One region of the Sanguibacter antarcticus genome, then DNA from elsewhere that is predicted to be linked to it. Evidence: riboswitches for the same ligand, from Rfam matches in the RefSeq annotation. Region 1 holds a riboswitch; the other holds the start of a gene.

What was found. Region 1 has a riboswitch for S-adenosylmethionine ahead of ATL42_RS14765 (aminotransferase class V-fold PLP-dependent enzyme). Riboswitches for the same ligand answer to the same signal wherever they lie in the genome.
Region 2: it holds a riboswitch for S-adenosylmethionine, as region 1 does, so the genes downstream of both, ATL42_RS13285 (methylenetetrahydrofolate reductase) here and ATL42_RS14765 (aminotransferase class V-fold PLP-dependent enzyme) in region 1, are expected to answer to the same signal.

What each region holds. Positions count from the first base shown of each region.
Region 1 covers NZ_PDJG01000001.1:3,217,143-3,232,954, forward strand. Annotated here, with positions in the region: gene ATL42_RS16280 (GNAT family N-acetyltransferase) at 1-350, opposite strand, end outside; gene ATL42_RS14705 (lysine N(6)-hydroxylase/L-ornithine N(5)-oxygenase family protein) at 347-1,747, opposite strand; gene ATL42_RS14710 (pyridoxal phosphate-dependent decarboxylase family protein) at 1,744-3,264, opposite strand; gene ATL42_RS14715 (siderophore-interacting protein) at 3,446-4,501, shown strand; gene ATL42_RS14720 (ABC transporter substrate-binding protein) at 4,600-5,652, shown strand; gene ATL42_RS14725 (FecCD family ABC transporter permease) at 5,672-6,733, shown strand; gene ATL42_RS14730 (FecCD family ABC transporter permease) at 6,736-7,824, shown strand; gene ATL42_RS14735 (ABC transporter ATP-binding protein) at 7,826-8,659, shown strand; gene purS (phosphoribosylformylglycinamidine synthase subunit PurS) at 8,779-9,045, shown strand; gene purQ (phosphoribosylformylglycinamidine synthase subunit PurQ) at 9,042-9,764, shown strand; gene ATL42_RS14750 (GNAT family N-acetyltransferase) at 9,793-10,269, shown strand; gene ATL42_RS14755 (O-succinylhomoserine sulfhydrylase) at 10,500-11,726, opposite strand; gene ATL42_RS14760 (rhodanese-like domain-containing protein) at 11,723-12,154, opposite strand; SAM riboswitch class I at 12,174-12,269, opposite strand; SAM riboswitch class IV at 12,380-12,494, shown strand; gene ATL42_RS14765 (aminotransferase class V-fold PLP-dependent enzyme) at 12,540-13,997, shown strand; gene ATL42_RS14770 (endo alpha-1,4 polygalactosaminidase) at 14,069-15,145, shown strand; gene ATL42_RS14775 (RtcB family protein) at 15,170-15,812, opposite strand, start outside.
Region 2 covers NZ_PDJG01000001.1:2,925,559-2,941,370, reverse strand. Annotated here, with positions in the region: gene ATL42_RS13310 (glycosyltransferase family 2 protein) at 1-78, shown strand, start outside; gene ATL42_RS13305 (sensor histidine kinase) at 104-1,633, shown strand; gene ATL42_RS13300 (response regulator) at 1,630-2,400, shown strand; gene ATL42_RS13295 (ABC transporter ATP-binding protein) at 2,536-3,432, shown strand; gene ATL42_RS13290 (ABC transporter permease) at 3,429-4,676, shown strand; SAM riboswitch class I at 4,756-4,860, shown strand; gene ATL42_RS13285 (methylenetetrahydrofolate reductase) at 4,866-5,912, shown strand; gene metE (5-methyltetrahydropteroyltriglutamate--homocysteine S-methyltransferase) at 5,921-8,290, shown strand; gene ATL42_RS13275 (hypothetical protein) at 8,399-8,917, opposite strand; gene ATL42_RS13270 (P-loop NTPase family protein) at 9,042-9,635, opposite strand; gene ATL42_RS13265 (sugar phosphate isomerase/epimerase family protein) at 9,672-10,559, shown strand; gene ATL42_RS13260 (SDR family oxidoreductase) at 10,671-12,077, shown strand; gene ATL42_RS13255 (PGPGW domain-containing protein) at 12,129-12,494, opposite strand; gene ATL42_RS16765 (hypothetical protein) at 12,782-13,255, opposite strand; gene ATL42_RS16760 (PadR family transcriptional regulator) at 13,250-13,678, shown strand; gene ATL42_RS13245 ((deoxy)nucleoside triphosphate pyrophosphohydrolase) at 13,759-14,223, opposite strand; gene ATL42_RS13240 (LuxR C-terminal-related transcriptional regulator) at 14,318-14,563, opposite strand; gene gcvH (glycine cleavage system protein GcvH) at 14,923-15,294, opposite strand; gene gcvT (glycine cleavage system aminomethyltransferase GcvT) at 15,356-15,812, opposite strand, start outside.

The sequences.
Region 1 (15,812 bases):
GCCGCCATGACCGCGGACGTGAGCCCGTGCACGGGGTGCGCCGGAGGAACCGGCGGGGGAGCGACGAGGAGGTGCATCCCGACGTCGCCGGGCAGGGCGTCGTGGACGTCGGTGAGCACGACGTGCGCGGGGTCGTACGTCTCGACGAGGAAGGTCGGTTCACCGTCGACGCGGCCGAGCCACGCGGCCTGGTGCGGGTCGGCGGCGATCGCGACCAGGTAGTCGACGACGTCGGCGGCGGCGAGGTGCTGCATCTGCCAGAAGGCCGACGCCGGGTGGCGCAGCCATGCATGGACGGTGGTCGCGTCGCGGTCGGCGTCGACAGGCTCGATGGTGATGGTGAGGCTCATCGGACCCCGCCGACCGGGGACCCGGAGCCTGCCCCGTGCGCGACCCTGCCGGGCACGCCGAACTCCTGGAACGCGATGCGGTGTTCCATGGGGTAGACCTCGTGACCGGTGACGGACGCGATGATCGAGGAGTTGCGCCATGCACCGAACCCGAGATCGGGGGCGGTGAGCCCGTGCGTGTGCTCTTCCGCGTTCTGCACGAACACGCGGCCTCGGGTGGTGCGCGACGGATCGGGCGGCGGGGTGTCGATCGTGTAGTCGCGAGCGACCGCGAACCGCCCGAGGTCGTCCCATGCAAGGTGCTCGCGGGCGCTCAGGACGAGGTCGGGGACGCGGGCGGCGTACCCGGTCGCGAGGACGAGCGCCGCTGTCCTGTGCTCGTGGACCTCGCCGAGGTCGCCGTGGCGCAGCCGGAGCGTGTACTCCGCGGTGTCTGGGTCCCAGCGGGCACCGATCACCTCGGTGTCCGTCAGGAGCGTCGACGGGACGGGGCCGCGCACGCTCTTGCGGTAGAGAGTGTCGTAGATGTCGTCGACGAGCGTTCCGCTGATCCCCTTGTAGAGGCTGCGCTGCTCCCGGCCCAGGCGCTGACGCGTCTCGAGGGGCAGCGCGTGGAAGTGGTCCGTGTACTCCGGAGACGTCATCTCGAGCGTGAGCTTCGTGTACTCCATGGGGAAGAAGCGCGCAGAGCGCGTCACCCAGTCGAGGCGGGTGGGCTGGTCGCCGACCGTCTCGAGGAGGTCCCGGTAGATCTCGGCGGCGGACTGCCCGCTGCCGACGACCGTGACAGAGCGGGCCGCACGCAGCCGTTCCCGCTGCGGGAGGTACTCGGCGCTGTGCACGGCGGGCCCGGCGAGGTCGCGCAGCGCAGGCGGCACGACAGGGCTCGTGCCGGTCCCGAGCACGACGTGCCGGGCTCGGTAGGTCTCCTCGGTGCCGGTGCCGGTGCCGGTGCCGGTGCGCACGGTGTGCACCACGTAGGCGTCGTCCTCGACCTCGAGAGCCACCACGGTCCGGCCCCACCGCAGGGTGTCGAGCTGCTCGGCGACCCACCGGCAGTACGCGTCGTACTCCTCGCGCAACGGGTAGAAGCTCTCTCGGATGTAGAACGGGTAGAGCCGTCCGCTCGCCTTGAGGTAGCTGAGGAACGAGAACCGCGAGGTGGGGTCGGCCATGGTCACGAGGTCCGCGAGGAACGGAACCTGGATCGTCGCGCCCTCGATCATCATGCCGGGGTGCCAGGCGAAGCCGTCGGCGGAGTCGAGGAAGACGGTGTCGAGCTCGGCGAGCGGCTCGGTCAGGGCGGCCAGGCCGAGGTTGAACGGGCCGATCCCGATGCCGACCACGTCGTAGGTACGGGGTCCGGCGGGCGGAGCGGTGTGCTGCGCGGCGCTCACCGGGCACCCAGCCGGGCTGGGACGCTGACGGCTGGGGCGTCGTAGGCCGAGACCGCGCCGGACGCGAGGTCTGAGGCGCGGTCGAGCATCGCCTCACCCTCGACGAGCGCAGCGGCGGTGTCGCGCACGAGCGCGAGGACACGCCGCACGTCGGCGAGCGTGGCGTCAGGGTTGAGGAGCGTGAGCTTGAGGCACGGGCGCCCGTCGACGACCGTCTTGGCCACGAGGCTGCGGCCGGACTCGAAGAGGACACGGCGGACGAGCGGGACGAGGTGGTCGGCGGCAGCGTCGTCGAGGCCTGCAGGCTGGTAGCGGAAGAGGACGGTGCTCAGCTGGGAGCGGCCCACGAGGCGGAGGTCGTCGTCCGCCGCGACCACGTCGTGCACCTGGGCGGTGAGGTCCACCACGGTGTCGAACATCTCGCCGAGCCGGTCGGCGCCGAGCGCTCGCAGGGTGACCCAGAGCTTGAGGGCGTCGAAGCGCCGGGTGGTCTGGAGCGACTTGTCGACCTGGTTGGGCTCGCTGCTCCCGGCCGGGTTGAGGTAGTCGGCGTACCAGGCGGCGGGCGCGAGGTCGGCAGGGACCCGGACGAGGACGGCGCTCGAGGAGACGGGCTGGAAGAAGCTCTTGTGGAAGTCGACGGTCACGGAGCGGGCACGCTCGATGCCGTCGAGCAGGTGGCGACGCGTCGGGGAGACGAGGAGGCCGCAGCCGTAGGCGGCGTCGACGTGCAGCCACACGTCGGTCTCTTCGCAGACGTCGGCGATGGCAGCGAGCGGGTCGATGCAGCCGCGGTCGGTGGTCCCGGCGGTCGCGACGACGCACATCGGCACCTGACCGGCGGCGACGGCGTCGCGCAGGGTGTCCGCGAGCGCGGCAGGGAGCATGCGGCCGTGGGCGTCGGTGGCGACGGTGAGGACCGCGTCGTCGCAGAGGCCGAGGATCCGGGCGGACTTCTGCACGCTGAAGTGGCTCGAGGTGGTCGCGAGGACGACGAGCTGGTGCAGCGAGGACCGGCCTGCGGGGTGGCGTGCGGTGGCGTGCTCGCGGGCGAGGAGGAGAGCCTGGAGGTTGGACTGGGTGCCGCCGGACGTGAAGATCCCGTCGCCGGCCGTGAAGCCGATCCGGGTGTTGACCCAGTCGACGAGGTGACGTTCCATGAGGGTGCCGATGCCGGACTGGTCGTAGGTGTCGAGGGACGCGTTGACGGCGGAGACGACGGCTTCTGCGGCGACGGCCGAGACCGCGACGGGGCAGTTGAGGTGCGCCGCGTAGTCGGGGTGGTGGAACCAGACGGCGTGCTCTGCGAAGAGAGAGTCGGCTTCTTCGACGGCGAGAGCGGCGCCGCGGCCCGGGCCGTCGAGGTCGACGGCGTCGACGAGCGACTGGAGCTGGTTGCGGCTGGCGCCGGAGAACGGCTGGGTGGTGGTCTGGAGCCTGTCGGCGATGCGGCCGACGGCTGCGTGCATCGTGGCGAGGTAGGTGTCGGCGGTGGTGGAGGACAGCAGCTCGTGCATGCGTGGGCTCCCGATTCACTGGACGAGGGTAGGTTAGGCGTTCCTAACTTTGGGGCGGCCCGGCTTACCGTAATGCACCGGTTGCCGGATGTGCGTACGTGTTTCACTGTGAAGTAGTTCACACGATTGAGGTAAGGCAATCCATACCCAGGCAAAGGTTAGGCATGCCATACTTTTGACCATGATCACTCCTGCTACGACGACGCTCGAGCGCACCCAGCCCGCGTACCGCGCGTTCGGCGTGACCGTGAGCGCCACCCGGCGGCTCGGCCCGTCGTTCGTCCGGGTGACCTTCGCCGGAGACGACCTCGACAGCTTCGGCGGCGACGGGTTCGACCAGCGGATCAAGATCGTCTTCCCCGACCCCGCCGGCCGCGTGCCTGTCCGTGAGGACTTCGACAACGAGACCTGGTACCAGACCTGGCGCGGGCTCCCCGAAGCCGACCGCCACCCCTTCCGCACCTACACGATCCGTGCGAGACGCTCCGCCGCCGAGAACCTCAGCGGCAGCGTCGAGGTCGACGTCGACTTCGTCCTCCACGGCACCGAGCCAGCCCCCGAAGGAGCCCTCGACAGCACAGACACCTGTCAGGCAGCCAGCGGTCCCGCGTCACGCTGGGTCGCGAACGTCCTCCCCGGAGGGCGAGCCGTGGTCATCGGTCCGAACGCGCTCGCCGCAGGCCCGCCTCGCGGCATCGAGTGGGCACCTCCCTCGACCGCCACCACGCTCCTGCTCGCCGGTGACGAGACGGCCGCCCCTGCGATCGTGTCCATCGTCGGCGCCCTCCCACCGGGAACCCGTGCGCACGCGTTCATCGAGGTCCCCGAGCGCGAGGACGCGCTCGTCGGCCCTGTGCCCGACGGAGTGAACCTCACCTGGCTCCCTCGCCGCGCCAGCGACGGGACGCAGCACGACCACGGCGTCCTCCTCGACGCTGCCGTCCGCGACTGCATGAGCAAGCACTGCGCCGAGCTCGCCGAAGCCGAGGGCGCCGCACGGCAGCCCGCACCGGGCGCCGAGCCCGACGACGTCGACATCGACTCCGAGATCCTCTGGGACGTCCCCGCCGGCCACGACGCACCGGGCACGCCTGCTCTCACCGGCTGCTACGCCTGGATCGCCGGCGAGGCAGCCGTCGTCCGTGACCTGCGGCGCCACCTCGTCCGCGACCTCGGTATCGACCGCCGGTCCGTCGCGTTCATGGGCTACTGGCGTCGCGGCCGCGCAGAGTCCTGACGACGCGCCGCGCAGCAGCCCGCAGACGCGCCACCTCTACCCTTATTCCGCACCCCCAAGCCGGGCACCCGTCCCGGCGCGAGCCGCAAGGACACACAGTGACCACGAGCAGGACCCGGACCGCATCTACGCGCGCCGTCGCCACGATCGCCAGCAGCCTCCTCGCCCTCGGGGCGCTCGGCGCCTGCAGCACCGACACCACAGCGTCCTCAGACGGCTCGGTGGCAGTCGGTGACACCGACGCCTTCCCGGTGACGATCGAGCACGCCTTCGGTGAGACCGTCATCGACGAGGCGCCCACGAGCGTCGCGACCGTCAGCTGGGCGAACCAGGACGCGGTGATCGCCCTCGGCGTCGTCCCCGTCGCGATGCCGTTCTCCACCTACGGCGGAGACGAGAACGGCTACCTTCCCTGGACCCTCGACGCGCTCGAGGCACTCGGCGACGAGCGTCCGACGCTCTACTCCGACACGGACGGCATCCCGTTCGACGAGCTCGAGCTCGCCGGACCAGACCTCATCCTCGGCACCTACTCCGGCATGAGCGACGACGAGTACTCGCAGCTGAGCAAGATCGCGCCGACCATCGCCTACCCCGAGGTCGCGTGGGGCACCGACTGGACCACACAGCTCGACGTGGCCGGCCAGGCGCTCGGGCTCGACGACGAGGCCGCTGCGCTCCAGACCGAGATCGAGGACGGGATCGCCACCGCGGTCGAGTCCGCCCCGGAGATCGAGGGCAAGACCTTCGCCTACCTGGCCTTCAGCTCTACGGACCCGTCGGTCGTCTCGTACTACACGCCGACCGACTCGCGGGTCAGGTTCGTCGAGTCCCTCGGGCTCGTGATCGCACCGAGCATCGTCGAGCTCTCGAAGGACAGCGCCGAGTTCTACGGGGAGGTCAGCGCCGAGCTCGCAGACACGATCGACGCCGACATCGTCTTCGCGTACGTCGACTCCCCGGAGCACCTCGCCGCGGTCGAAGCCGACCCGCTCCTCAGCGCGATCCCCGCGATCGCCAGCGGCGCGATCGTCGTCCTCGACGACCCGACGTTCATCCTCTCGACGTCGGCGCCGTCCCCGCTGTCGATCCCGTGGGCCGTGCGCGAGTACGTCCCGCTCATCCAGGAGGCGGCGACGCACGTCGAGTGACGTTGCGAGCCCACCGAGCATGACGCAGACGACCACCAGCGGACAGCCGGTCGCGACCCCTCGGGGCACGCGGCCGGCTGGTCCGCGTCGCGCCACCCTCGTGGCCGGCCTCCTCCTCGGTCTCGCGGCCGGCCTCCTCGTCGCTCTCGTGAGCGTGGGAGTCGGTGCCCGCCAGGTCCCGCTCGACCAGGCCTGGGCCGCGCTCACCGCGTACGTCCCCGGCGACATCGCGCACGAGGCAGTCCGCTCCCGCGTCCCTCGGACGGTCCTCGGCCTCCTCGTCGGGGCGTCCCTCGGCCTCGCCGGCGCCCTCATGCAAGGCCTCACCCGCAACCCCATCGCCGACCCCGGGATCCTTGGCGTCAACGCCGGGGCGTCGATGTTCGTCGTCCTCGGGATCGTCGTCCTCGGCGTGACCTCGCCGGCCGCGCAGGTGTGGTTCGCGTTCGCCGGAGCCGCTGTCGCCGCCGTCGCCGTGTACTGGGTCGCGTCGCTCGGGCGAGGCGGGCCCACCCCCGTGAAGCTCGCGCTCGCCGGAGCGTGCATCACGGCGGCGCTCACCTCCGTCATCACCGCGCTGCTCATCATGAACACGCGCGCCTGGGACACGTTCCGCTTCTGGCAGGTCGGCTCCGTCGCCGGGCGTTCCCTCGACATCGTCGGCACGGTGCTGCCCTACCTCGTCCTCGGGATGCTGGTCGCCCTCGCGAGCGGCCGCGTCCTCAACGCCCTCTCCCTGGGCGACGACCTCGCGCGCGGGCTCGGCCAGAACGTGGGGCGGGCCCGAGGGCTCGCGGCCGTCGGCGTCGTGCTCCTCTGCGGCGGTGCGACGGCGGCAGCCGGCCCGGTCGCGTTCGTCGGCCTCACCGTCCCGCACGTCGCCCGCGCCATCACCGGCCCGGACTATCGGTGGATCCTGCCTTACAGCGGGCTGCTCGGCGCCGTCCTCGTCGTCCTTGCCGACGTCCTCGGCCGGATCGTCGCGCACCCCGGACAGCTCCAGGTCGGCATCGTCACCGCGTTCATCGGGGCGCCCGTGTTCATCGCGCTCGTCCGCCGCAGAAAGCTGGCCGAGCTGTGAGCGTGCCCGCAGCAGAACCGTGGGCTCAGGCCGCCGGAGCGGACCGCGCACCGAGGCCCAGCCCCAGCCCTGTCGCCGTCGTCCGCGCAGCGCGCCGCGAGCGCACCACCCGCTACCGCGTGGTGACCACGGCCCTCGTGGCCGTCACGGTCGGGCTCGTCGTCCTCACGCTGTGCGTCGGGGCGTTCATGGTGTCCTTCGTCGACGTCCTACGGGTCGTCGGCGGCGCAGACATCGACGGGGCGACCTTCGTCGTGTGGGACCTGCGCCTCCCGCGCACCGTCACGGCGGTGTGCGTCGGGGTCGCGTTCGGGCTCTCCGGAGCGATCTTCCAGACGCTCGTCCGCAACCCGCTCGCGAGCCCCGACATCATCGGTATCACCGCCGGAGCGAGCGCCGCGGCCGTCGTCGCCATCATGCTCTTCGGCCTCAACCCCGACCTCGCAGCACCCTTCGCCTTCGGCGGTGCGCTCGTCGCGGCGGCGATCATCTACCTGCTCGCGTGGCGCGGCTCGGTCTCCGGCTACCGCCTCGTGCTCGTCGGTATCGGTGTCGCGGCCATCCTCAACGCTGTGGTGAGCTACGCGCTGACGCGCGGCGACGTCATCGACGCCAACGAGGCCCTCGTGTGGATCACCGGGTCGCTCAACGCCAGCTCGTGGGGCCGCCTGCCCGGGCTCGTCTGGCCGCTGCTCGCGCTCCTCCCGGTCGTGGCGCTCCTCGCCCGCCCGTTGCGCGGCCTCCAGCTCGGTGACGACCTGGCGGCCGGGATCGGCGTCCGGCCAGAGCGTTCCAAGCTCGCGCTCATCGTCGTGGCCGTCGCTCTTGCCGCCATCGCGACGGCTGCTGCCGGACCTGTCGCCTTCGTCGCGTTCGTGTCCGCTCCCATCGCCCGGAGGCTCGCGCCCGGCTCGGGTCTCGCCCTCGTGCCGTCCGGGCTCGTCGGTGCGTGCGTGGTCCTCGCAGCGGACTTCGCCGGTGCCCAGCTGTTCGGGGACACGCGGCTGCCCGTCGGCATCATCACCGGCGTCATCGGCGCGCCGTTCCTCCTGTGGCTGCTCGCCCAGTCCAACCGCACCGGAAAGGGCTGACATGGTCCACCACACGCTCGCCGCACGGGACCTCACGCTCGGGTACGACGCCAAGGTCGTCGTCCCCGACCTCAGCGTCGACATCCCCACCGGGCAGATCACCGTCATCGTCGGCGCCAACGCGTGCGGCAAGTCGACCCTCTTGCGGGGGCTCGCACGGTTGCTCTCGCCGTCGTCGGGCACCGTGCTGCTCGACGGCGAGGACATCCGTTCACGCTCGACGAAGGAGGTCGCGCGCGTGCTCGGTCTGCTGCCCCAGACGCCGATCGCGCCCGACGGCATCACGGTCGCCGACCTCGTGGGTCGAGGACGGTACCCGCACCAGGGCTGGTTCCGGCAGTGGTCCACCGAGGACGACGAGGCCGTGGCGGAGGCGCTCGAGGCGACCTCGACGCTGAGCCTCGCGGGACGCCCGGTCGACGAGCTCTCCGGCGGGCAGCGCCAGCGCGTGTGGATCGCGATGGCGCTCGCGCAGCGCACGGACCTCCTCCTGCTCGACGAGCCGACGACCTTCCTCGACGTCAACCACCAGATCGAGGTCCTCGACCTCCTGTGCCGGCTCAACCGGACGCTCGGGCGCACCGTCGTCATGGTGCTCCACGACCTCAACCTGTCGGCGCGGTACGCCGACCACCTCATCGCCATGAAGGACGGCCAGATCCACAGTCAGGGCACGCCGGCGGAGGTCATGACCGCCCAGGGGATCGAGGAGGTGTTCGGTCTGCGGTGCCGGGTCATCGACGACCCCGAGACGGGCACACCGCTCATGGTGCCGATCGCGGCCCCGCACCTCATCGGACCAGGTCGCTTCGGGGTCCGGACGAGCGCGGTCTGAGGACCACGCACGTCTCAGCGACGAGACCGTCTGCCGGAGCGCTCGGCGCTCACGATAAACTGGCGACCGGTCTGTACCTTGCACCTGCAGCAGACAAGAACCGAGCCCGAGGAGTCCCCGTGGGACGCGTAGTCGTCGACGTCATGCCGAAGCCCGAGATCCTTGACCCGCAGGGCAAAGCCGTCGCCGGAGCCTTGCCACGCCTGGGCTTCACGCAGTTCTCCAGCGTCCGCCAGGGCAAGCGCTTCGAGCTCGAGGTCGACGGTCCTGTCACCGCCGAGGTGCTCGCCGCGGCCCGCGAGGCAGCCGAGCACGTGCTGTCCAACCCCATCATCGAAGACGTCGTCACCGTGTTCGACGCGTCCGACGATGTCGCAGCCGGATGAGCGACACCCAGCACCTCGGCGGCGCCCGCATCGGCGTCGTCACGTTCCCCGGGACGCTCGACGACCGTGACGCGGCCCGTGCCGTCCGGCTCGCGGGCGGGATCGCCGTCCCTCTGTGGCACGCCGACGCCGACCTGCACGGCGTCGACGCGGTCGTCCTGCCCGGTGGGTTCTCGTACGGCGACTACCTGCGCGCCGGTGCGATCTCGCGCTTCGCTCCCGTCATGGAGACCCTCGTCGACGCCGCGAACGGCGGGCTGCCCGTCCTCGGCATCTGCAACGGGTTCCAGATCCTCACCGAGGCGCACCTCCTCCCCGGTTCCATGGTGAAGAACGACGGCCTCGCGTTCCTGTGCACCGAGCAGACCCTCGTCGTGGAGAACGCGACGACCGCCTGGACCAGGGACTACACCCAGGGTGAGCAGATCACCGTCCCGCTGAAGAACCAGGACGGCCAGTTCGTCGCCGACGAGCACACCCTCGACGAGCTCGAGGGCGAGGGTCGCGTCGTGGTCCGCTACGCGGGGGCCAACCCCAACGGGTCGCGCCGCGGGATCGCCGGCATCACGAACGCGGCGGGCAACGTCGTCGGCCTCATGCCGCACCCCGAGCACGCCGTCGAGTCCGGTTTCGGGACGGCTGCGGTCCAGGGGCCCCGCGCGGGCACGGACGGTCTGAAGTTCTTCACGTCCGTCCTCGGCTCGCTCGTCCGCGCCTGATCGCCCGCTCGTCGTGACAGTTCCTGGGGTGCCTGACGCCGTCGTCGAGACCGTGCCGTGGGACCTCGCCGAGGTCGACGCCCTGCGGCGGGAGCAGCAGGTCGAGCTCCGTGGTCGGTACGGTTCCGGCGAGCCCGGACCGCCGCCGACCGGCCGCGGGCTCGTCGCGATGGTCCTCGTCCGGGTCGACGGCGAGCCGAGCGCGTGCGGCGCGGTCCAGGACATCACGGGGGAGCACCCCGACCTCGGGGCGGGACGCACCGGGGAGATCAAGCGCGTCTTCGTCCGTGTCTCTGCTCGGCGCCGCGGCCTGTCCAGGCTCGTCATGGCGGCACTGCACGAGCACGCGCGCGACGCGGGTCTCGACCGGCTCGTCCTCGAGACCGGCATGCTCCAGCCCGAGGCGATCGCACTCTACGAGGCGTGCGGCTACAGCCTGATCGACAACTACGGCCCGTACGCCACGGACCCGGTGTCCCTCTGCTACGCGTACGACCTCACCTGAAGAGTCCGCATCCGAGCAACCCCCTGGCCTGACTGGCCGGGCCCACGCCGGTGCCGGTGCCGGTGCCGGTGCAGGTGCAGGTGCAGGTGAGATCGGGCACTTGTCTCGGGCTCGGGCAGTCAATAGCCCTAGCCCGAGACAAGTGCCCGAGGTGGGTGCCGGTGTCCGGGGCGTTCGGCGACTACTGCACGATCCCAGCGTCGTCGCGGCGAGGCTCCGGAAGCACGCCGTCAGGTCGCCGCGAGGGCCCGCTCGACGTCCTCGATGAGGTCGAGGGGGTCTTCGAGGCCGATGCTCAGCCGCACGGTCGTCTCCATGATGCCGACCGCGGCGCGGCCGGCAGGGCCGAGCTTGCGGTGGGTCGTGGTCGCGGGGTGCGTGACGAGCGACTTCGCGTCGCCGAGGTTGTTGGAGATGTCGATGACCTCGAGCGCGTCGAGGAACGTGAACGCCCGCTTCTTCGCGGTCTCGGGGTCGGTGCCGTCGGGCACGGCGAGGTCGAAGGTCACGACCGTGCCGCCGCCTGACTGCTGCGACCGGGCGAGCTCGTGCTGCGGGTGCGACGGCAAGAACGGGTACCGCACACGCGTGATGCCAGGCAGCGTCTCGAGGTGCTCGGCGACCTTCAGCGCGGCGGCCGTCTGAGCATGGACGCGCAGCGGCAGCGTCTCGAGCCCCTTGAGGAGCACCCAGGCGTTGAACGGGCTCAGCGACGGCCCGGTGTTCCTGATGAACTTCTGCACCGGTCCGTCGATGTACTCCCTCGAGCCGAGGATCGCTCCGCCGAGCACGCGGCCCTGGCCGTCGATGTGCTTCGTGGCGGAGTAGACGACCACGTCGGCGCCGAGCGCGAAGGGCTGCTGGAGGACGGGGGTCGCGAAGACGTTGTCGAGGACGACGACGGCGCCGGCCGCGTGGGCGAGCTCGCACACGCGTCGGACGTCGACGATGTCCTGCATGGGGTTGGACGGGGTCTCGAAGAAGACGACGTCGGCGGGCGTGGCGAGGGCGGCCTCCCACTGGTCGGTCTCGTGACCGTCCACGTAGTCGACGACGACGCCCCAGTCGGCGAAGATCTCGTCGAAGATGACGACCGTCGACCCGAAGAGGGCCCGTGCGGACACGATGCGGGAGCCGGACTTCACGAGGGCGGCGAGGGACGTGAAGACGGCGGACATGCCGGTCGCCGTCGCGTAGCAGGCCTCGGCGCCGTCGAGCAGGCGGAGCCGCTCCTCGAACATGCGGACGGTCGGGTTGCCGTAGCGGGAGTAGATGAAGCGGTCGAGGTCGCCCTTGAAGGCGGCCTCGGCCTCGGCGCCGCTGCCGTAGACGTAGCCCTGTGTGAGGAAGATCGGCTCCGACGTCTCGTCGAAGTTCGAGCGGACCTGCCCGCCGCGCACGGCGAGCGTCGCAGGGCGCAGCGTCCGCGGGGCGGCCGTGCCGGGCACCGCGTTCACTCCGTGCCGGTGTACGTGGTCGACGGGAGGTCGCGCAGGAGCCACCCGTTGATGGTGCGTCGACCGTTGGCGTCGACGTCGCCCTCGAAACCTTCGAGGATGTTGTACGCGGGGCCGTAGCCGGCGGCTGTCGCGTCGCTGGCGGCGCCGATGGAGCGGTTGCCCGAGCGGCAGAGGAAGGCGATCGGACGGTCGTCGCCCGGCTGGAGCCCGGTCTTCTCCGCGACCTGTGCGACGAAGTCCTCGTTCGGCCCGGTGGCGGTAGCCCACTCGACGAAGGTGACGTCGCGGCCGTCGAGCTCGCTCACGTCGGGGACGCCGATCTGGCGCCACTCCGCCTCGGTGCGCACGTCGACGATCACTGCGCGGGGGTCGTCGCGCAGAAGGTCCCAGGCCTGCTGGGGGGTGAGGTCGCCTGCATAGGTCATGTTCGTGCCTCCGTCTGTCGTTCCATCGGTCCGGGCGGTAGCACCCTCACCTCGGTGGCCGAGGGGGTTGCTGCGGCGTCGTCGTGCCAGGTCACTCAGCCGCTCTGGATGGTCGTGCGTCTCAGGATCGCGCGCCACCCTGAAAATGAGACGCTCTGATCATATGGTGAGACGCTACCGGTTCGTGCGTTGACACGCACCTGATTGTCCCCGATCGTTGAGTCAGGTCACGAGTGCCAGCAGAATGCCCCGGCTTGCTGGCCGGCAACCCTCCTTCCGCGGTGGGGTGCCCCGGGTGAAGACCTGGCCGGAGTCAGTCGATCTCCGGCAAGCGCGGGACCGCACGCAGGTGCACAGCGGTCCCCTGATCGTCGAAGGACTCGCCATGTCTGTCACCACCACGCTCGATCGCACAGGCTCCGAGACCACGGCCGTCGAGCGCACGGCGACCGCGCTGGTCCCAGTAGCCGGTGTCGCGAGCTGTCTCCCTGTCGTCGGCTCCGACACCCTCGTCCCGCTCGTCGACGGCCGGACCGTCCCGTACGCCAATCTCGACTGCGCCGCCAGCGCCCCGGCGCTGTGTGCTGTCGCCGACCGCGTCACCGAGGTCCTACCCCTCTACGCGAGCGTGCACCGCGGCGCCGGCTACCTCTCGCAGGTCTCCACGGCTTTGTACGAGGCGAGCCGCCGCGCCATCGGATCGTTCGTCGGCGCCCGCTCCGACGACGTCACCGTCGTCACCCGCAACACCACCGACTCCCTCAACCTTCTCGCCGGATGCATCCCCGACGGCCCGGACGGGGCGCCGGGACGGGTTCTCGTCCTCGACGTCGAGCACCACGCGAACCTCCTGCCGTGGCAGCGCTCGGCCGGCGGAGCGACTGTCCTCGTCGGCGAGACGTCCGTCGCGGGAACGCTCGCCGCCCTGCGTGCGGAGCTCGCTGCCGCGCCCTATGCGCTCGTCGCCGTCACCGGCGCCTCCAACGTCACCGGGGAGTCCCTCCCTGTCGCGGACGTCGTCGCCGCAGTGCACGCCGCCGGAGCGCGCGTGGTCCTCGACGGCGCACAGCTCGTGCCGCACCGCCGCTTCTCGCTCTCGGAGACCGGCGTGGACTACATTGCCTTCTCAGGGCACAAGACCTATGCACCATTCGGGTCCGGTGTCCTCGCGGGACGCCGCGACTGGCTCGACGCTGGTGTGCCGTACCTCGCAGGGGGCGGCGCGGTACGCCACGTCGGCGTCGGTGACGTCGTGTGGACCGATGCGCCCGCCCGTCACGAAGCAGGGTCGCCCAACGTCGTGGGTGCGGTCGCCCTCGCTGCGGCCTGCGACGCGCTCGCCGCGCTCCCCGAGGGTGTGCTCGCCGGGCACGAGGCCGCCCTGCGGACCCGCCTGGTCAACGGGCTGTCTACCGTCCCGGGGGTCCAGATCGTCACGGCCTGGGCCGACGCGGTCGATCCGGTCGGTGTCGTGACCTTCTCGGTCGTCGGCCACGACCCGGGGCTCGTCGCTGCGTACCTGTCTGCCGAGCACGGCATCGGGGTCCGCGACGGCCGGTTCTGCGCCCACCCGCTCCTCGCCCGGCTCGGCTACGACGCGGGTGCAGTCCGCGCGAGCGTCGGCGTCGGCACCACCCTCGACGAGGTCGACCGGTTGGTCACCGCGCTCCATGCCTACGTGTCCACCGGGCCTGTCGCCCGCTACGAGATCGTGGACGGGTGCTGGGCCGTGGTCGACGACCCCCGGCCACTGCCCACAGGCTCCGGGCTCACGGGGCTCGTCGGAACTGCTGCCGCAGCCTTCGGAGCCGGTGGCCCGGCGTGCGGCCCGGCACCTGCGTGACGCCCTTGAGCGCTCTGTCGCTTTTCTTCGTTTAGTCGATTTTACAATGAGGTGTGCTTATCGTGGAGAGCATGAAGCACTCTACGACTCCTCGCCGCGTTCTCCATGCTCTGTGTCTCGGTTCCCTCGTCCTCGCACTGACTGCGTGCGAGGACGTCAGAGCCATACCGTGGCCAGCAGCCGGGACAGGAACAGCAACCGACTCGGCGACCGCGGACGCTACTCCTGAGCCCTCTCCTGTCCAGTCAGCCGACCTGGAAGCCACCACAGATGAAGGTACCGCGGAGCCGGTCGAGGTCGCGGTGCCGGATGATGTGGTCCCCGCACCTGTACCCGCTGCCCTCCCCGAAGACGTCGTCCCAGACGAGGCCGCTCCCGCAGAGCCCGTCGTGGTTGAGCCCGTCGCGACGGCCGAGGTGGTCGTGAGCGCCGCGTACCCTGACGACGCGGTCGGCGACTACCAGCTGGGCGGTTCCTACACACCGCCCGCAGGCGTCAACCTCGTCGTGCGCGACAGCACCTCCAAGCCCGCACCAGGCCTGTACAACATCTGCTACATCAATGGCTTCCAGACGCAGTCCGACGACTCTGACGCGTGGCTCAAGGACCACCCCGAGCTCGTCCTGCACGTCGACGGCGAGCCGGTCGCCGACCCCGGATGGCCGGACGAGTACCTCCTCGACGTGTCCACGGCCGCGAAGCGCACAGCCATCGCTGACATCATGGCCGTCACGATGACGTCGTGCGCCGACAAGGGCTTCGACGCGATCGAGTTCGACAACCTCGACTCTTACCTCCGTTCCGACGACGCCCTCGACATCGACGACGCCGTCGCCACCGCACGGCTGTACACCGAGCGCGGGCACGCGCTCGGGCTCGAGGTCGGGCAGAAGAACACGGCCGAGCTCGGCTCCCGCGGACGCGACGAGGTCGGGTTCGACTTCGCGATCGCCGAAGAGTGCGGAGTCTACGAAGAGTGCTCCGACTTCACCGACGTCTATGGCAGCCACGTCTTCGCTATCGAGTATCCCGAGGACGGGGACTTTGCCGAGTCGTGCGCGAGCCCCGGCCGCCCGGACAACATGATCCTGCGTGATCTCGACCTCGTCACCCCCTCTGACAGCGACTACGTCTACGAGCGCTGCTGACACCGTCGCGGCGTCCGGCGCGGCTCACCCCTTCACGCACAGGAGAGTGCGAAGCCGCGCCACCACCTCGACGAGGTCAGACTGCGCTGCGATGACCGCGTCGAGGTCCTTGTAGGCAGCGGGGATCTCGTCGACCACGCCGGCGTCCTTGCGGCACTCGACGCCTGACGTCTGTGCCGCGAGGTCGTCCGTCGTGAACTCCTTCTTCGCCCGTGTCCGGGACATCCGTCGGCCCGCGCCGTGCGACGCGGACTGGAACGACGCGTCGTTCCCGAGCCCCCGCACGATGTACGAGCCTGTCCCCATCGACCCGGGGATGAGCCCGAGGTCGCCGAGCCCCGCCCGGATCGCACCCTTGCGGGTGACGATGAGCTCCGCACCGCCGATCTGCTCGACCGCCACGTAGTTGTGGTGGACGTTGACCGCCTCGTCGAACTCCACGACCACGCCGGCGAAGGCCTTCCGGACCTCGTCGACGACGAGCGCCATCATCACCGCACGCGAGCGTGCCGCGTACTCCTGCGCCCACCGCAGGTCCGTGAGGTACGCATCCATCTGCGGGGTCCCCGCGAGGAACACGGCCAGGTCCCTGTCCGGCAGCGTGAGGTTGTGGTCCAGACCCTTCGCGATCGACACGTGGCGCTCCGCGAGCTCCTTGCCGATGTTC
Region 2 (15,812 bases), 290 kb from region 1:
TGGGAGCGCTGGCGCGCCCGCTTCACCCGTCCTCGGTCCGGTGCGTCGCCCGCCGGACCTGCGGCCACCGAGCCCTGACCCCACGTGGCGTAGCGTGCCTGCCATGCCTGAGTCCATCGCGGCGGCCTCTGCCGCACCCGCCGACGTCGCCGTCACCGACGTCGCTGTCACCGACGTCGCTGTCGCTGTCGTCCCTGGCGCTGTCGTCCCTGGCGCTGTCGCACAGCACAGGACGGTCACGGAGCGGCTGAACTCGTGGCTCAACGACCCGGCCGAGCCTCTCTGGGAGCGTCCGCGCCCGACCCGCACGGAGCAGCGGAACGATCTCTACGGCGCTCTCGCCCTCGCCGTCGTCGCCCTCGTGGCGCTCGTCATGTCGAAGAGCATGAGCGAGGCCCCTGCCGACGAGAGCACGTGGGAGGCGTACGCAGCCACCGTCGTGATGGTCGCCCCGCTCGCGGTCCGCCGCCGGTTCCCGCTCGCCGTGCTGCTCCTGTCGAGCGCGCTCTTCCTCGGCCTCAGCTACCTGGCGCCGTCCGCTGCGTACACGATCTCCTTCCAGGTCGCCTACTTCGCGGCGCTCTACGCTGCGGTCGCGTGGGCTCCCGAGCGCCGCATGCTGTGGATCGCGATGGGGCTCGTGCTCTTGACGATGACGCTCTGGCTCGTCATCACGTTCACGCTCGCGTCGGGGTACAGCGACCTGCTGCCGGCAGGCGTGGACGACCTCGCCGGACCGGTCGCCCCGCTCACGGCGGCGGTCGTCTATACGTCGATCGTCAATCTTGCGTACTTCGGCGGTGCGATCGCGGCCGGTCGCGCGTCGTGGCGCAGCGCGCTCCAGCGCGAGCGGCTCGCTCAGCAGGCAGACCGCATCCGGGAGCAGTCGGACGAGCTGGCCCGGCGCGCTGTCGTCGACGAGCGGCTGCGCATCGCCCGCGAGCTGCACGACGTCGTCGCGCACCACGTCTCGGTCATCGGTGTGCAGGCAGGCGCAGCCCGCACGGTCCTGACGCGCGACCCAGACGCTGCGTCGGACGCGTTGCGGACCATCGAGTCCTCGAGCCGTCAGGCCGTCGGCGACATGCGCTCCCTCCTCGGTGTCCTGCGCAGCGAGACCGACACCGACCGCCCGTCCGGACCGCAGCGCGCGCCCGAGCCGGGGCTCGCCGACCTCGACGAGCTCGCTGAGGTCCACCGCGCCGCTGGTCTCGACGTGGTCGTCACCGTCGTCGAAGGTGCGGGGCCCGTGTCCGCGGTGCCCGGACCGGTCTCGCTGTCGCTCTTCCGCACCGTCCAGGAGTCGCTGTCCAACGTCGCGCGGCACTCGACCGCGCGGCACGTCAGGCTGAGCGTCCGGACCGGCTCCGGTCCGTCGCTCGCGCAGCCGACCGACCCGGCGACCGATCCAGCAGGCACCGCACCTGTGCACCCGTGGGTCGAGGTCGAGGTCGTCGACGACGGGCATCCGCGGTCAGGCACAGCCGGATCAGGCTATGGGCTGCGTGGCATCCGCGAGCGCGTCCACCTCCATCACGGCGAGGCCGAGATCGGTCCGCGCCAGGCAGGCTCCGGGTGGCGCGTGCGTGTCCGGCTGCCGATGACGTCCCCGACCGAGAGGTATCACTCATGACCGTGCCCGCTGCTCCGACGAGCGGTGCGCTCCCCGGCACGCCGGCTCCGGTCCGGGTCCTGATCGTCGACGACCATGCTCTGGTCCGGTCGGGTTTCGCGATGGTCCTGTCTGTCGAGGAGGACATCGAGGTGGTGGGGCAGGCTGCCAACGGCGAGGAGGCGTTGGCCGCGCTGATGGTCTGTCCTGCCGACGTGGTGCTCATGGACGTGCAGATGCCGGTCATGGACGGGATCGCCGCGACGCAGGAGATCGTGGCGCGCGGCCTCGCGAAGGTCGTCATCCTCACGACCTTCGACCGGGACGACTACCTGTTCGACGCTCTTGCGGCCGGTGCGAGCGGGTTCTTGCTCAAGAACGCTGACCCGAGCGACCTGGTCGAGGCGGTGCACGCTGTGGCGGAGGGGCACGCGCTGCTCGCGCCGGAGGCGACGCTCAAGGTGATCTCGCGGCTCGTGCAGCCTCCTCGGCCGGGGGACGTGGTCGGTCGGTCATCGGCTCCCGCGCCTGTCGTCGTGCGGTCAGGGACGAGCAGGGCTCCGAGCGCCGCGGCGCTGCTCACACCGCGGGAGCTCCAGGTGCTCGAGGTCCTCGCCGAGGGCCTGTCCAACGCCGAGATCGCGGCTCGGCTGTACCTCGGCGAGTCGACGGTCAAGACCCACGTGTCGAACATCCTGGCCAAGACGGACTCCCGGGACCGGGTCCAGGCCGTGATCTTCGCGTACCGCCACGGTCTCCAGCGCGAGCTCGGCCGGTCGGCGGGCTGACCTCCCCCCTGAGGAGGAGCCCCGACCGCTCGGCGGACCCGGCACGGGACCCGCGGCAGCACCGTTCCCCCTGACGGGGGAGTTGCGCGGGCGCCTCCGTCCCTAGGCTGAGCGTGACGGAAGGTAGGGCAGACGATGACGCACGACGCACCCTCGCTCGAGGTGAGGAACCTGACCCGGCGCTTCGGGGAGACGACGGCGGTGGACGATGTCTCGTTCACGGTCGAGCCCGGACGCATGACGGGGTTCGTCGGTGCCAACGGCGCCGGCAAGACGACGACGATGCGCATGATCATGGGCGTCCTGACCGTCCACGGCGGCGAGGTCCTCTGGGGCGGGCGTCCGATCGCGCTCACGGACCGCACGCGCTTCGGCTATATGCCGGAAGAGCGGGGGCTCTACCCGAAGCAGGGCATCGTCGACCAGCTGACGTACCTCGGCCAGCTGCGCGGCATGACGCGCAAGGACGCCGCATCGGAGGCGACGCGCATGCTCGAGCGCTTCGGTCTCGGCGACCGGCTCAAGGACAAGCTCGAGTCGTTGTCGCTCGGCAACCAGCAGCGCGTGCAGATCACCGCGTCCCTGCTGCACCGTCCGACGGCGCTCGTCCTCGACGAGCCGTTCTCGGGCCTCGACCCCGTGGCGGTCGACTCGATGGTCGACCTTCTCCGGGACCGTCTGCGCGAGGGAGTCCCGGTGCTCTTCTCGAGCCACCAGCTCGATCTCGTCGACCGGTTGTGCGACTCGCTCGTCGTCTTGTCGGACGGCAAGGTCATGGCGTCCGGGACGAGCGCGCAGCTGCGGTCGCGCGGGCCACGTCAGTTCTCCATCACGACGGCGCCCGACGCGGGCTGGCTGCGCGGCGTGCCCGGAGTTCGTGTCGTCGACGTGGACGGCCCCCACGCTGTCCTCGAGCTCGACGACGAGGGCGCGCAGCAGCGGGTCCTCCAGGAGGCCGTCGGTCGGGGGCTGAGCGAGTTCACGCCGATCGTCGCGTCGTTGTCGGACATCTACCGGGAGGTCACACGATGAGCAGCACGACGCAGAGCACGACCAGGGTGACGCTGCCTGCCGGGCCTGTGCGCGCGCCGGAGGACGACATGCCCGCGGTGAAGAACCCGTGGCTCGTCGTCATGGTCCGCGAGATCATGGTGAAGCTCACGGACCGGAACTTTCTCCTCTCGACCGGGCTGACTCTCGTCCTCATCATCGGGGGTGTGGCGGTGTCCGGGTTCCTCGGGAGCAGGACGTCGGACTACACGGTCGCTGTGAGCTCGGGGGAGGCTCGCGAGCTCGTCGCCGGCGGCGCGGTCACGATCGAGGCGGACGACTCCGGCGACACGCTCACAGCAGAGGATGTTTCCGACGAGGTCGCTGCACGGCAGGCTGTCCGCGACGGGGACGTCGATGCGGCGCTCGTCGCCGGCACGGACGGGTGGGTCGTCGTCGGGCTGGACGAGGTGGACGGCACGTTGTCCTCCGCGCTCGCGCAGAGCGTCTCGACCTCGGTCCTCTCCGCGAACGCACAGGCCGCGGGCACCACCGTCGAGGCGCTCACCGCGGGGTCGGAGGTCACGACCGAGCTGCTCGAGAGCAGCGAGCAGAACGAGGCGATCAAGTCGGCGGTCGGCTTCGTGTTCGCGTTCCTCTTCTACATGGCGGCGATCATCTTCGGCATGGCGATCGCCAACTCGGTCCTCGAGGAGAAGCAGAACCGCGTGGTGGAGATCCTCGCGACGGCGATCCCGATCCGTCAGCTCCTCTACGGCAAGGTCATCGGCAACTCGATCCTCGCGTTCGCGCAGATCGCCGTGTTCGCGGTCGTCGCGCTCGTCGCGGTCAACGTCACGGGCGTCGCGTCAGACCTCGGCTGGTTGCTCGGGGCGTCGGGATGGTTCATCGCGTTCTTCGTCGTCGGCTTCACGGCGCTGGCTGCGGTGTGGGCGGTCCTCGGTTCGCTCGCGAGCCGCAGCGAGGACCTGCAGTCCAACACGGGGCCGATCACGACAGTCATCATGGTCGCCCTGTTCGTCGGCCTCTTCGCCGACGGCGTGTGGTTGACGGTCGCCAGCTATGTGCCGGTGATCTCGTCGATCGCGATGCCGATCAGGATGCTCGACGGCGACGTGCCGCTGTGGGAGCCGTTGATCGCGCTCGGCCTGAGCATGCTCGCTGCCTACGCCCTGCTCCGTCTGGGCGAGCGTGTCTACCAGCGGGCCGTCATGCAGGGAGGCACGGCGCTCAAGTGGCGCCAGGCTCTCAAGGTCGAGATCTGACCTGACGCCGCTCGTCACCCGACCGTCCCACCCTATGAGCAGAGTGTTGCTCATAGGGTGGATGCGTCTTACGCTGGATCAACCATCCAGAGCGGTCGAGAGTCCTGGCTCGTCGACGCCGCAGCAACCCCCCACAATGGAAGCCTCCTGAGGGTGCGGGTGCTAACGCCAGGTCCGATGGAGCGACCCATGACGGCTTCCCGCACTGCACCGACCACCCTTCAGCGACCCGCCGCACGCCAGCGTCCGACCGTGTCGTTCGAGCTCATGCCCCCGCGCAACCCCGACGCGGCCCCGAAGTTCTGGGCGACCGCAGAACGGCTCGTCGCCGCGCGTCCCGACTTCATCTCGGTGACGTACGGCGCCGCAGGCACGGACCGCAACACCGCCCGGACCGTCGTCAGCCGCCTCATCCAGCACACCCCGGTGCTGCCGATCGCCCACCTGACCTGCGTCGGGGCGTCGCGCAACAACGTCGCCGAGGTGATCGACGAGTTTCTCGCCGAGGGCGTGCGCAGCTTCCTCGCGCTGCGCGGCGACCCGCCGGCGGATCAGCCAGACTGGGAGCCGCACCCCGAGGGCGTGCACTCCTCCGACGAGCTCGTCGCCCTCCTGCGCGAGGTCGAGGCCGGCCGCTGCGCGTCGAACCCGTCGACCGCGCTGCGCTCGGCCGCCCACCCGCTGACGATCGCGGTCGCCACGTTCCTCGACGGCAACCACGCTGCTGGGACCACCCGGAGCCAGGAGGTCGCGCGCCTGCTGCAGAAGCAGGAGGCAGGCGCGGACTTCGCGATGACCCAGCTCTTCTACCAGCCCGAGTCGTACGTCGACTTCGTCGCGGAGGCGCGCGACGCCGGCGTGACGCTCCCCATCCTCGCGGGCATCCTGCCGATGACCGACCCGGCCCGCCTCGCGCGGGTCGAGGCGCTCACCGGCGTCCCCGCGCCGTCGGCCCTCGTCCGAGACCTCGAAGCCGTCTCGGACCCGGCCGCACGCCACAGACTCGGCATCCGGGCGAGCGTCGAGCTCGCCGGTGCCGTCCTCGCAGCCGGAGCCCCGGGCCTGCACATCTATACGTTCAACAAGCACGAAGCCGCACTTGACCTGCTCGAGGGCGTACACCTCGGCGGCGGACAGACGACCGGGGTCCTCCCCGGCGCCGGTCCGGACCTGGCCAGCGGGCCGTGGGTCGGCGCATCCCCGCACACCACTCCGCTCATCGCGGCAACTCACTAGGGATGACCATGACGACACCTCAGGGGCACAGCTCTGCCCAGCACGATGCGACACTTCCGACCTTTCCGGCAGGAACCATCCTCGGCTACCCCCGGATCGGCCCACGACGCGAGCTCAAGAGGGCGGTCGAGTCCTTCTGGGCGGGCCGCATCGACGAGGCCGAGCTCGAGACCACGGCCGCCACGCTGCGCGCAGCGACGCGCGACCGGCTCGTCGCCCTCGGCCTGCGCGCCGACGACGCGTCGGTCCCCGGCTCCTTCTCCTTCTACGACCAGGTGCTCGACGCCGCGGTCACGGTCGGCGCCGTCCCGGCCCGGTTCGCCTCCCTCCAGGACGACGACGGGACCCTCGACCTCGCGGGCTACTTCACCGTGGCGCGCGGCGCGGGCGACGACGCCCCGCTCGAGATGACCAAGTGGTTGGACACGAACTACCACTACCTCGTCCCCGAGATCGGCCCAGAGACGGCGTTCCGGCTCGCCTCGGACCGCATCGTCCGTGAGTTCGTCGAGGCCCAGGCCGCAGGCGTGACCACCCGACCCGTGATCGTCGGCCCGGTCACCTTCCTCCTGCTGAGCAAGCCGTCAGACGTCGCGCCCACCGGCTTCCAGCCGCTCGCGCGCCTCGCCGACCTCCTCCCGGTCTACGCCGAGCTGCTCCGTTCGCTCGCTGCCGCCGGCGCCCCGTGGGTCCAGCTCGACGAGCCAGGTCTGGTGACCGACACGATCGACGTCCCGCTCGACGAGGTGCACGCCGCCCTCACAGAGGCGTACCGCGCGCTCGCCACGGAGCTGCCGCGCGGCGAGCGTCCGGCCATCCTCGTGGGTGCGCCGTTCGGCGATCTCCAGGACGCGCTCCCGGTCCTCGCCGCCACGGACGTCGAGGCGATCGCGATCGACCTCGTCAAGGGTTCAGCGCCGACAGGTCCCGTCGCAGGGCTGGAGACGAAGACGCTCGTCGGCGGCGTCATCGACGGCCACAACATCTGGCGCGCCGACCTCTCGGCGAAGCTCGAGATCCTCGAACAGCTCGAGGGCCTCGGCGCGGCCGCGGTCGCCGTCGGCACGTCGACGTCGCTCCAGCACGTCCCGCACGACGCGGACGACGAGCCAGACCTCGACCCGCTGCTGCGGTCGTGGCTCGCGTTCGCCGACCAGAAGGTCGTCGAGGTCGTCACGCTCGCCCAGGGCCTGGCCGAGGGACGCGAGTCGGTCCACGCGGCTCTTCTCGACGCGAGCGACGCCGTCGCCAGCCGCGCCCAGGCCGCGGGGGTCGTCGACACCGCGGTCCGTGCCCGCACCGCCGCACTGAAGGACGCCGACTTCCACCGCGGGTCCGTCGAGGACCGCCGCACCGCGCAGACCGCCCGGCTCGGCCTCCCGCTCCTGCCGACCACGACGATCGGGTCGTTCCCGCAGACCGTCGAGATCCGCAAGGCACGCGCCGCGCACGCGAAGGGCGACCTGTCGCTCGAGGCGTACGAGGACGAGATGCGCGCAGAGATCGGTCGCGTGGTCGACCTCCAGGAGGAGATCGGGATCGACGTCCTCGTCCACGGCGAGGCCGAGCGCAACGACATGGTCCAGTACTTCGCCGAGCTGCTCGACGGGTTCGCGGTGACGCGCAACGGCTGGGTCCAGTCCTACGGGTCCCGTTGCACGCGTCCGTCCATCCTCTGGGGCGACGTCTCGCGCCCGGCTCCGATGACGGTCCGCTGGACGCAGTACACGCAGTCGCTCACGGCCAAGCCCGTCAAGGGGATGCTCACCGGGCCGGTGACGATCATGGCGTGGTCGTTCGTCCGGGACGACATCCCCCTCGGGGAGACGGCCAACCAGATCGGCCTCGCCCTGCGCGACGAGATCGCCGACCTCGAGGCCGCGGGCATCGCGATCATCCAGGTCGACGAGCCGGCGCTCCGGGAGCTCCTGCCGCTGCGGCGCGCGGACCAGCAGGCGTACCTCGACTGGTCGGTCGGCTCGTTCACGCTCGCGACCGCGGGGGTGCGCCCGGACACGCAGATCCACACGCACCTGTGCTACTCGGAGTTCGGCGAGGTCATCGGTGCGATCGACGCTCTCGACGCGGACGTCACCTCGATCGAGGCGGCCCGGTCGCGCATGGAGATCCTGCCGGAGCTCTCCGCGTCAGGCTTCGCCCGCGGGGTCGGCCCGGGGGTCTACGACATCCACTCGCCGCGCGTGCCCTCCCAGGAGGAGGTCACCGATCTTCTCGAGCTCGCGGTGAAGTCCGTGGACCCGGCTCTCGTGTGGGTCAACCCGGACTGCGGGCTCAAGACGCGCGGTTACGCCGAGACGACACCGTCTCTGCAGCACCTCGTCGCGGCGGCCCGCACCGTGCGCGAGCAGCTCGCCTGAACAGGCAGGGTCACGCGCACGTGACCGCATACGACGCGCAGCAGGTCTGAGGCCTGCTCCCCGAGCGGCGCTCCTCCGAGCGGCGCTCGGGGAGCGTCGCTGCTCGGCTCAGTGCCCGCGCTCGGCCCGGTACTGCGCGACGAGCTTGCGCTGGTGCTCGTCGAGCTCGGACCGTGAGTCGAGGTGAGCCGTCTCGCTCCGGGCGGTGCCGACGCGGGGCACGGCGGCCGTCGACGTCTTGACGGTGGGGACCGAGCTCGTCGCCGGGCGTGCGTGCCGCTGGGTCGCGCCGCTCGTCTCGGAGCCCTGCTTCGGGGTCTGGCGTGCGTTCTTCAGCGCCGACGCCGGGAACTCCGACCCCGCGAGACGGGTCCATCGGGCGAAGACCAGCGTCTCGTCGGCGATCTTGTCGATCGCTGCCGCAGCCCTGACTGCTGCGGTGCACAGGCAGAGGACGGCGATGAGGAAGAGCGCACCGATCCCGAAGGCCGCCATGAGGAGCATGCGGTCGTCGACCAGGTCGGGCAGCGGATCTTCGATCGCGACGAAGGTCAGTCCACCGCCCGCGACCACTGTCACGAACAGTAGGCCGAGACCGATGCCAAGGATCCGTGCAGACCGTTTCACTGACGACTCCTGTCGCGTCGCCACGTGCGTGGCGGCCTAGATGGCGTCCGTGCGGGTGAAGTTCCCGCTCTGGTGTTGTGTAACGAAATGCTAACGCCAACACTGAAAGATTGGAAGACTTCGGTCAAGACTGCTCAGGATCTCGGCCCTGGCGCAGGGTGTCGGCCAGTGTCTCGACCCATGTCTCGACCTCGGCTCGGGACCTCAGCCGGACGAGCACGACGTGAGGTGCCTCGTCGTCCAGGCGACGGTCCAGCCCGTCGAGCGCGTGCCGCGTGGTCCAGGCCCAGTCGACGATGTTCCCGTCCCCTCGGCGCAGGAGCCTCCACAGCGGGCCCTCGACGTTCCCGTTCCAGAGGACCTCGCGCCGGACGCTGCGCCGCACGGTCCGGGTGACCACCTGACGCATGACGGTCCAGACCGGGAGGTCGAGCCAGACGAGCACCTCGGCACGCTCGAGCACGAGCGGCCGTGCGGCCTGGTACCCCCACTCCGTCACCCACGCGTCCTGCGCGACGAGCGCGGTGACGTCCGCGACGAACGCGTCCCGCGGCACCCAGCCCGGCCCGTGGTAGAGCCCGTCCATCTCCGTGAACGGTGCACCGAGGACGGCGGAGATCCGGCGTGCGAGGGTCGTCTTGCCCGATCCTGACGTCCCGGCGACAGTGATGCGGGACGGCCGCACCGGCAGGGGATCGTGAGGACCGAGTGAGAGCACGGGCGATTTTACCAATCTGGGCGATAGTCTGGAAGCATGCGCGAAGCCGTGAACGACGCAGAGACCACGCCCGCCGACGGGGCTGGTTCCCCGATCAAGGTGACGCTCTCGAGCGCTTCCGTGTACCCGCGCAAGGTCGCGTACGCGTTCCAGCTCGCGGCCGAGCTCGGGTACGACGGCATCGAGATCATGGTGTGGTCGGACTCCACCACCCAGGACGACAACGCGCTCACCCACCTCGCTGCGGAGTTCGGCGTCGAGATCCGGAGCGTCCACGCGCCGACGCTCCTCGTGAGCCAGAACGTCTGGGGCGGCAAGCCCGGACCGAAGCTCGCGAAGGCGGTCGACATGGCGCACTCGCTGGGCGCGAGCACCGTCGTGGTGCATCCTCCTTTTGCGTGGCAGCGCAAGTACGCCCGGACGTTCGTCGACCAGGTGCAGCAGCTCACCGACGAGTCGGGGCTGACGGTGGCGGTCGAGAACATGTACCCGTGGCGCAGCAAGCGTCGTGACTACGGTGCCTACCTCCCAGGATGGGATCCGACGGAGCACGCGTACGACGCGGTGACCCTCGATCTCTCTCACGCGTCGACGGCTCGCCAGGACAGCCTCGAGATGACGAAGGCTTTCGGCGACCGTCTGCGTCACGTGCACCTCACCGACGGTTCTGGGTCCAACAAGGACGAGCACCTCGTGCCGGGACGGGGCACACAGCCCTGCCGGGAGGTGCTGCAGCACCTTGCGCAGAGCGGGTGGTCTGGTGACGTGGTCGTCGAGATCGGGACCCGCAAGGCACGCACCGCGGCGGAACGCCGCGAAGACGTGGCGACGTCGCTCGCGTTCGCCAGGACCTACCTGACGCTCGGCGAGCACCCCGACATCACCGTGCCGCCGGCCCACCACCGCCCAGCAGACGCCTGGTAGCGGGGAGCAGGCGCCCGCTGGTCCGGGATCTCAGGTGAGCAAGGGATAATCGGAGACGTGTCTTCCACGCCTCACCTCGATCCTGCCGACCTCGCGACCGTCCTGCGCATCATGGAGTCCGCGAACGACCTCGACCCGGAGCACCCGGACAAGGTCGCGCTGCAGCGCGCCACGGCCAAGCTCTACAAGACGGTCAAGAAGCAGCGTCGCGACGCGGCGAAGGACGCTGTGCGGACAGCCGATCAGGCGGTGATCTCGGCGACAGCCACCGGTGCACCGACCCGCATCGACGACGAGACGCAGGGCCTCGAGCTGCTGCCGGCGGCCCAGGGCGCCTCTGCCGGCCGGCTCATCAAGTCCCGCCCGTGCTACGTGTGCAAGCAGCACTACAACGACGTGGACGTGTTCTACCACCAGCTGTGCCCGGAGTGCTCTGCGCTCAACCGGGACCGCCGCGACGCCCGGACCGACCTCACGGGCAAGCGTGCCCTGCTCACCGGTGGCCGGGCGAAGATCGGGATGTACATCGCTCTGCGCCTGCTGCGCGACGGTGCGCACACGACGATCACCACGCGCTTCCCGAACGACGCGATCCGCAGGTTCACGGCGATGGACGACAGCGCTGACTGGATCCACCGGCTGCGGATCATCGGGATCGATCTCCGTGACCCTGCGCAGGTCGTCGCGCTGGCGGACGACGTCGCGGCGCAGGGCCCGTTGGACATCCTCATCAACAACGCTGCACAGACCGTCCGCCGCTCGCCGGGTGCTTACGCTCCGCTCGCCGCTGCGGAGGACTCGCCGCTCCCCTCGGGGTACCTGCCCGACGTCGTGACGTTCGGGCGGAGCCACGACACGCACCCTGCCTCGCTCGAGGGGACGGTGCCGACCGAGCCGACAGCCACGGCGCACGCCTCGGTGACGACCGCCGACCTGCTGACGAAGCTCGCGCTCACCGCCGGCTCGGCCTCCCTCGACCGGGTCGCGAGCTCGACGGCGATCGACGCCGCGGGGCTCGTCCCCGACCTCGTCGACTCGAACTCGTGGGTCCAGAACGTCGAAGACGTCGACGCCCTCGAGCTTCTCGAGGTCCAGCTGTGCAACAGCACCGCGCCGTTCATCCTCATCAGCCGGTTGCGCGAGTCCATGCGCCAGGCTGAGGGCGCGCGCCGCTACATCGTCAACGTCTCAGCGATGGAGGGGCAGTTCTCCCGCGGCTACAAGGGACCGGGGCACCCGCACACGAACATGGCGAAGGCGGCCGTGAACATGCTCACCCGCACAAGCGCCCGTGAGATGTTCGAGACGGACTCGATCCTCATGACGAGCGTCGACACCGGGTGGATCACGGACGAGCGTCCGCACACGACGAAGGTGCGTCTCGCCGAGGAAGGCTTCCACGCTCCGCTCGACCTCGTCGACGGCGCGGCGCGGGTCTATGACCCGATCGTGCGTGGCGAGCTCGGCGAAGACGTGTTCGGGTGCTTCCTCAAGGACTACGCACCGTCCGCCTGGTAGCACCTGCTCGCGCTGGTGCGCAGCACGCTCGTGGCCGGGCCTCCGGCCTGGTCAGTCCTGTGCGCGACGACGACGGAGCCTGTGCGCCGTCGTGCGGACGATCTCCCACGCACGCGCACCGACGACCTTCATCCGGTGCAGGAGCCTGCTGGCCCAGGGGAACTCGGTCGAGAGGACCGCGACGCCGGCGAACATGACGACGAGCCCGGGTCCGGGCAGGACGAGCATCGCCAGGCCCGCGAGGACGAGGACCGTCCCGACGAGAGCGATGGTCGCGACGCGCACGGGGTGCGGCAGCGTCCGGAGCCGCGCGTGGACGCGGTCGAGGGCGCGCGCGGCCGCGTGCGGATGGACGGGGGCGCTCGGGACGGTGTCCGCGTGCGGACGTGCGGGTGCGGGCGGTGCGAGCGTCGTCATCGCTCCACGATACGGGGAGAGCAGCGTTCTCACGAGGAATTCTGTGGTGGATCTTGAGGGGTCGCACAGCCTGCTGCACACAACATCTCCACACGCGAGCATTGCTAAAGATATATCGTCGATATATCTTTAAGACATCGGTTGAGCCGAGGAGCACCGCTCCCCGCTCCCGTCTGCCGGACAGCACCCGCGAGGTGCAGCCCCGTCCGAGGACCTTCCGGCCCTCCACCCATCGCGCACCACCACCTGCACCACCTTCAAGGAGACACCCCATGCGACACGACTGCTCACACACCTGGTACACGGAACCAGCCCGCTGCTCCGACGACGAGCGAGGCCGCGGCCGGTGCGGTCCCAGCCGGCACGACCGCCACGGCCGGTGCCGAGACGACCACCACGGCATGAACGACCTCGGCTACCTGACGGCACGCTCGTGCGACGACGACGGGAACGGCGCCTGCGACCCAGGGCCCGACCAGGGATCCGGGCGCGGACAAGGCCGCGGACAGGGCCGCCGGTCCGGGCGCGGGCCAGGCGGCGGATCTGGCGGCGGTTCCGGCCGCCGCTCCGACGACGGCCCTGACGGACCCGGCCGACCGGGCGACGGCGAAGGACGCGGGCGCGGAGGTCGCGGGCCCGGTGGACCAGGCGGCCCCGGCGGGCCCGGTGGACCCGGGCGCGGCTTCGGGCGCGGTTCCCGAGCGGGTCGCGGCGACATCCGCGGCGCGGTGCTGCTCCTGCTCAGCGAGCAGCCGATGCACGGGTACCAGATCATCCAGGAGATCGCTCAGCGCTCTGGCGGACGGTGGACCCCGAGCCCGGGAGCGATCTACCCCGCGCTCAGCCTCCTCGAGGACGAAGGCTTCCTGACGATCACGGCCGACTCGGGCCGCAAGCTCGCGACCCTCACACCAGAAGGTGTTGCACACGTCGAGGAGCACCGCGACGAGCTGGCGACACCGTGGGACCAGGCCACCGGCCGGGCGGCGCACCCGGCACGCGCACTGCGCGGCGCCCTCGACGAGCTCGGCGACGCGGCGCACCAGATCGCGCGGAGCGGGACGGACGAGCAGACCGCCCAGGCGCTGCTCGCGCTCGAGCGCGCACGGCGAGAGCTCTATCTCCTGCTCGCAGGAGAGACGCTAGCCACAGAGGACGACGACGAGGACGGGTCGACGCTCTAGACCGGCCCGAGGCTCGAGGTCGTCCCGAGGCTCTAGGTCGTCCCGGGCACGGATGTGCTCACGGACGAGGCGGTCGCGTCTTAGACCGTCTCGTCCTGGGGCGCGGAGGAGGCTGAGGCGTCCGAGCCTGCCGCAAGGTCTGGCTGGATGTCCTCGACGATGCGGACGTCGCCGTCGAGCCACGGGACGTCCCAGAGGTCGTCGCTCGACAGCCAGCGGAGCGCATCGTGCTCGACGAGCGGCGCTGGTTGCCCGTCGACCACCCGGGCGTACCAGAGGCGCATGACGTGACGGTCGGTGATGATCCACGATCCGGCGTCAGGGCCGACGATCTCGCGACCGAGCTCGACACGCACGCCGAGCTCCTCGCGGATCTCGCGATGGAGTGCTTCTTCGGGGGTCTCGCCTGCATCGACCTTGCCGCCAGGAAACTCCCACCGGCCGACAAGATGCTCGGGCCGGGACCTTCGAGCCGCGAGCAGCGCTCCTGGGGTTGCCAGGTCGTCGACGATCGCGGCTGCGACCACTAATACTGCGTTCTCCATACCTGAGATCTTCTCAGAGACATGTTTCGCAGGAGTGTCGCTCGACCGAGCAGCCACGTTGCTCCTCGGTCCGGACGAGGTGAGGATCAAGCGTTCAGCTGTCACCCTTGTACAGACCTGCGTCGCGGGCCCACTCGACAGCCTCGGCACGAGTCGAGACCCCGAGCTTGCGGTAGACGCTGCGAACCTGCGACTTGACGGTGTTGCGCGTGACGAACAGCTTTGAGGCGATCTGCTCGAGCGTCACCTCTTCGGTGAGATTCGAGAGAACGACGCGTTCCCGTCGAGTCAGCGAGCTGTTTGAGGGCTTCGCCGATCCCGACAACTCCATCGTGGTCATGTTTCCTCCAACGTTCTGCCGGTGGCCCAGCTGCTCTGGATCAGGTAACCGGTTCGTCTACTACAAGGAGAGAGGGGGTTGGTCCGCGTCTATGACGCGGATTTCACCCCGACTTTCGCCTTCGTTCGGCGCCCCAGTTCCATAGACTGCTGGACGGCACGTAGTGGCAGTTCAGCGCGCTATTTCGGTTCGACAGGAGCGACAGACCGGTGTGAACCGGCCCTGCTGCAGCAACTGTCCGGCGATCCTAATTTCAGAATAATCGGACATTTACCACTGCGCCTCCCGAACGGGACACCTGGCCTATCGTCAGAGAGAGCGTGGCGTATGAGGCCTCCTCTTCCTCCGTTACCAAAACGTTAGCTTCCCACCTGCGTTTCGTACTCAGACGCGGTCAAGACCGCCCCGGTCTCTGTCACGTCGACCTTGATGAGCCAGCCCGCACCGTAGGGATCGGTGTTCACGAGGTCCGGGCTCTCGACAGCACCGTCGTTGATCTCGACGACTGTTCCGCTCACCGGAGAGAAGAGCTCCGACACCGACTTGGTCGACTCGATCTCGCCGACGACGGAACCCGCGACGAGCACGGTCCCGACGGCAGGCAGCTCGAGGTACACGATGTCGCCGAGCGCATCTTGTGCGGTCCACGTGATCCCGATGGTGGTGGGGCTGTCATCGGTGAACCACTCGTGCTCGGCCGTGTACTTGAGTCCGGCGGGGAAGTTCGACATACGGGTCCTTCTCTCATGTTGTTCTCATGAAGCGTACAGATGGAGGGTGAAAAATGCCCGCTCAGTCTCGCCTGTAGAACGGCAGGGCTATGACCTCGACCTCTTCCGCACGGCCTCGGACGTCGACCGCGAGCCGGGTACCGACCGCGGACACCTCCGGCGTCACGTACGCGAGGGCGATGGGGTGGCCGAGCGTCGGCGACGGCGCTCCCGAGGTCACGCGACCGATGACGACGTCGGGCTTCGACGCGTCCATGATCACGGAGTGCCCCGCGCGTGCTGGTCGGCGACCGAGCACGCTCAGCCCGACGAGGACGCGCGCAGGCGGCGATCCCTTGCGCGAGGCGAGCGCAGCGCGCCCGACGAACTCGACGACAGACCCGTCGGGCGTGACCTTGTCGAGGCGGACGACCCTGCCCAGCCCTGCTTCGAAGGGTGTCGTGGTGAGGTCGAGCTCGTGGCCGTAGAGCGGCATCCCTGCCTCGAGCCGCAGGCTGTCGCGAGCCGAGAGACCTGCG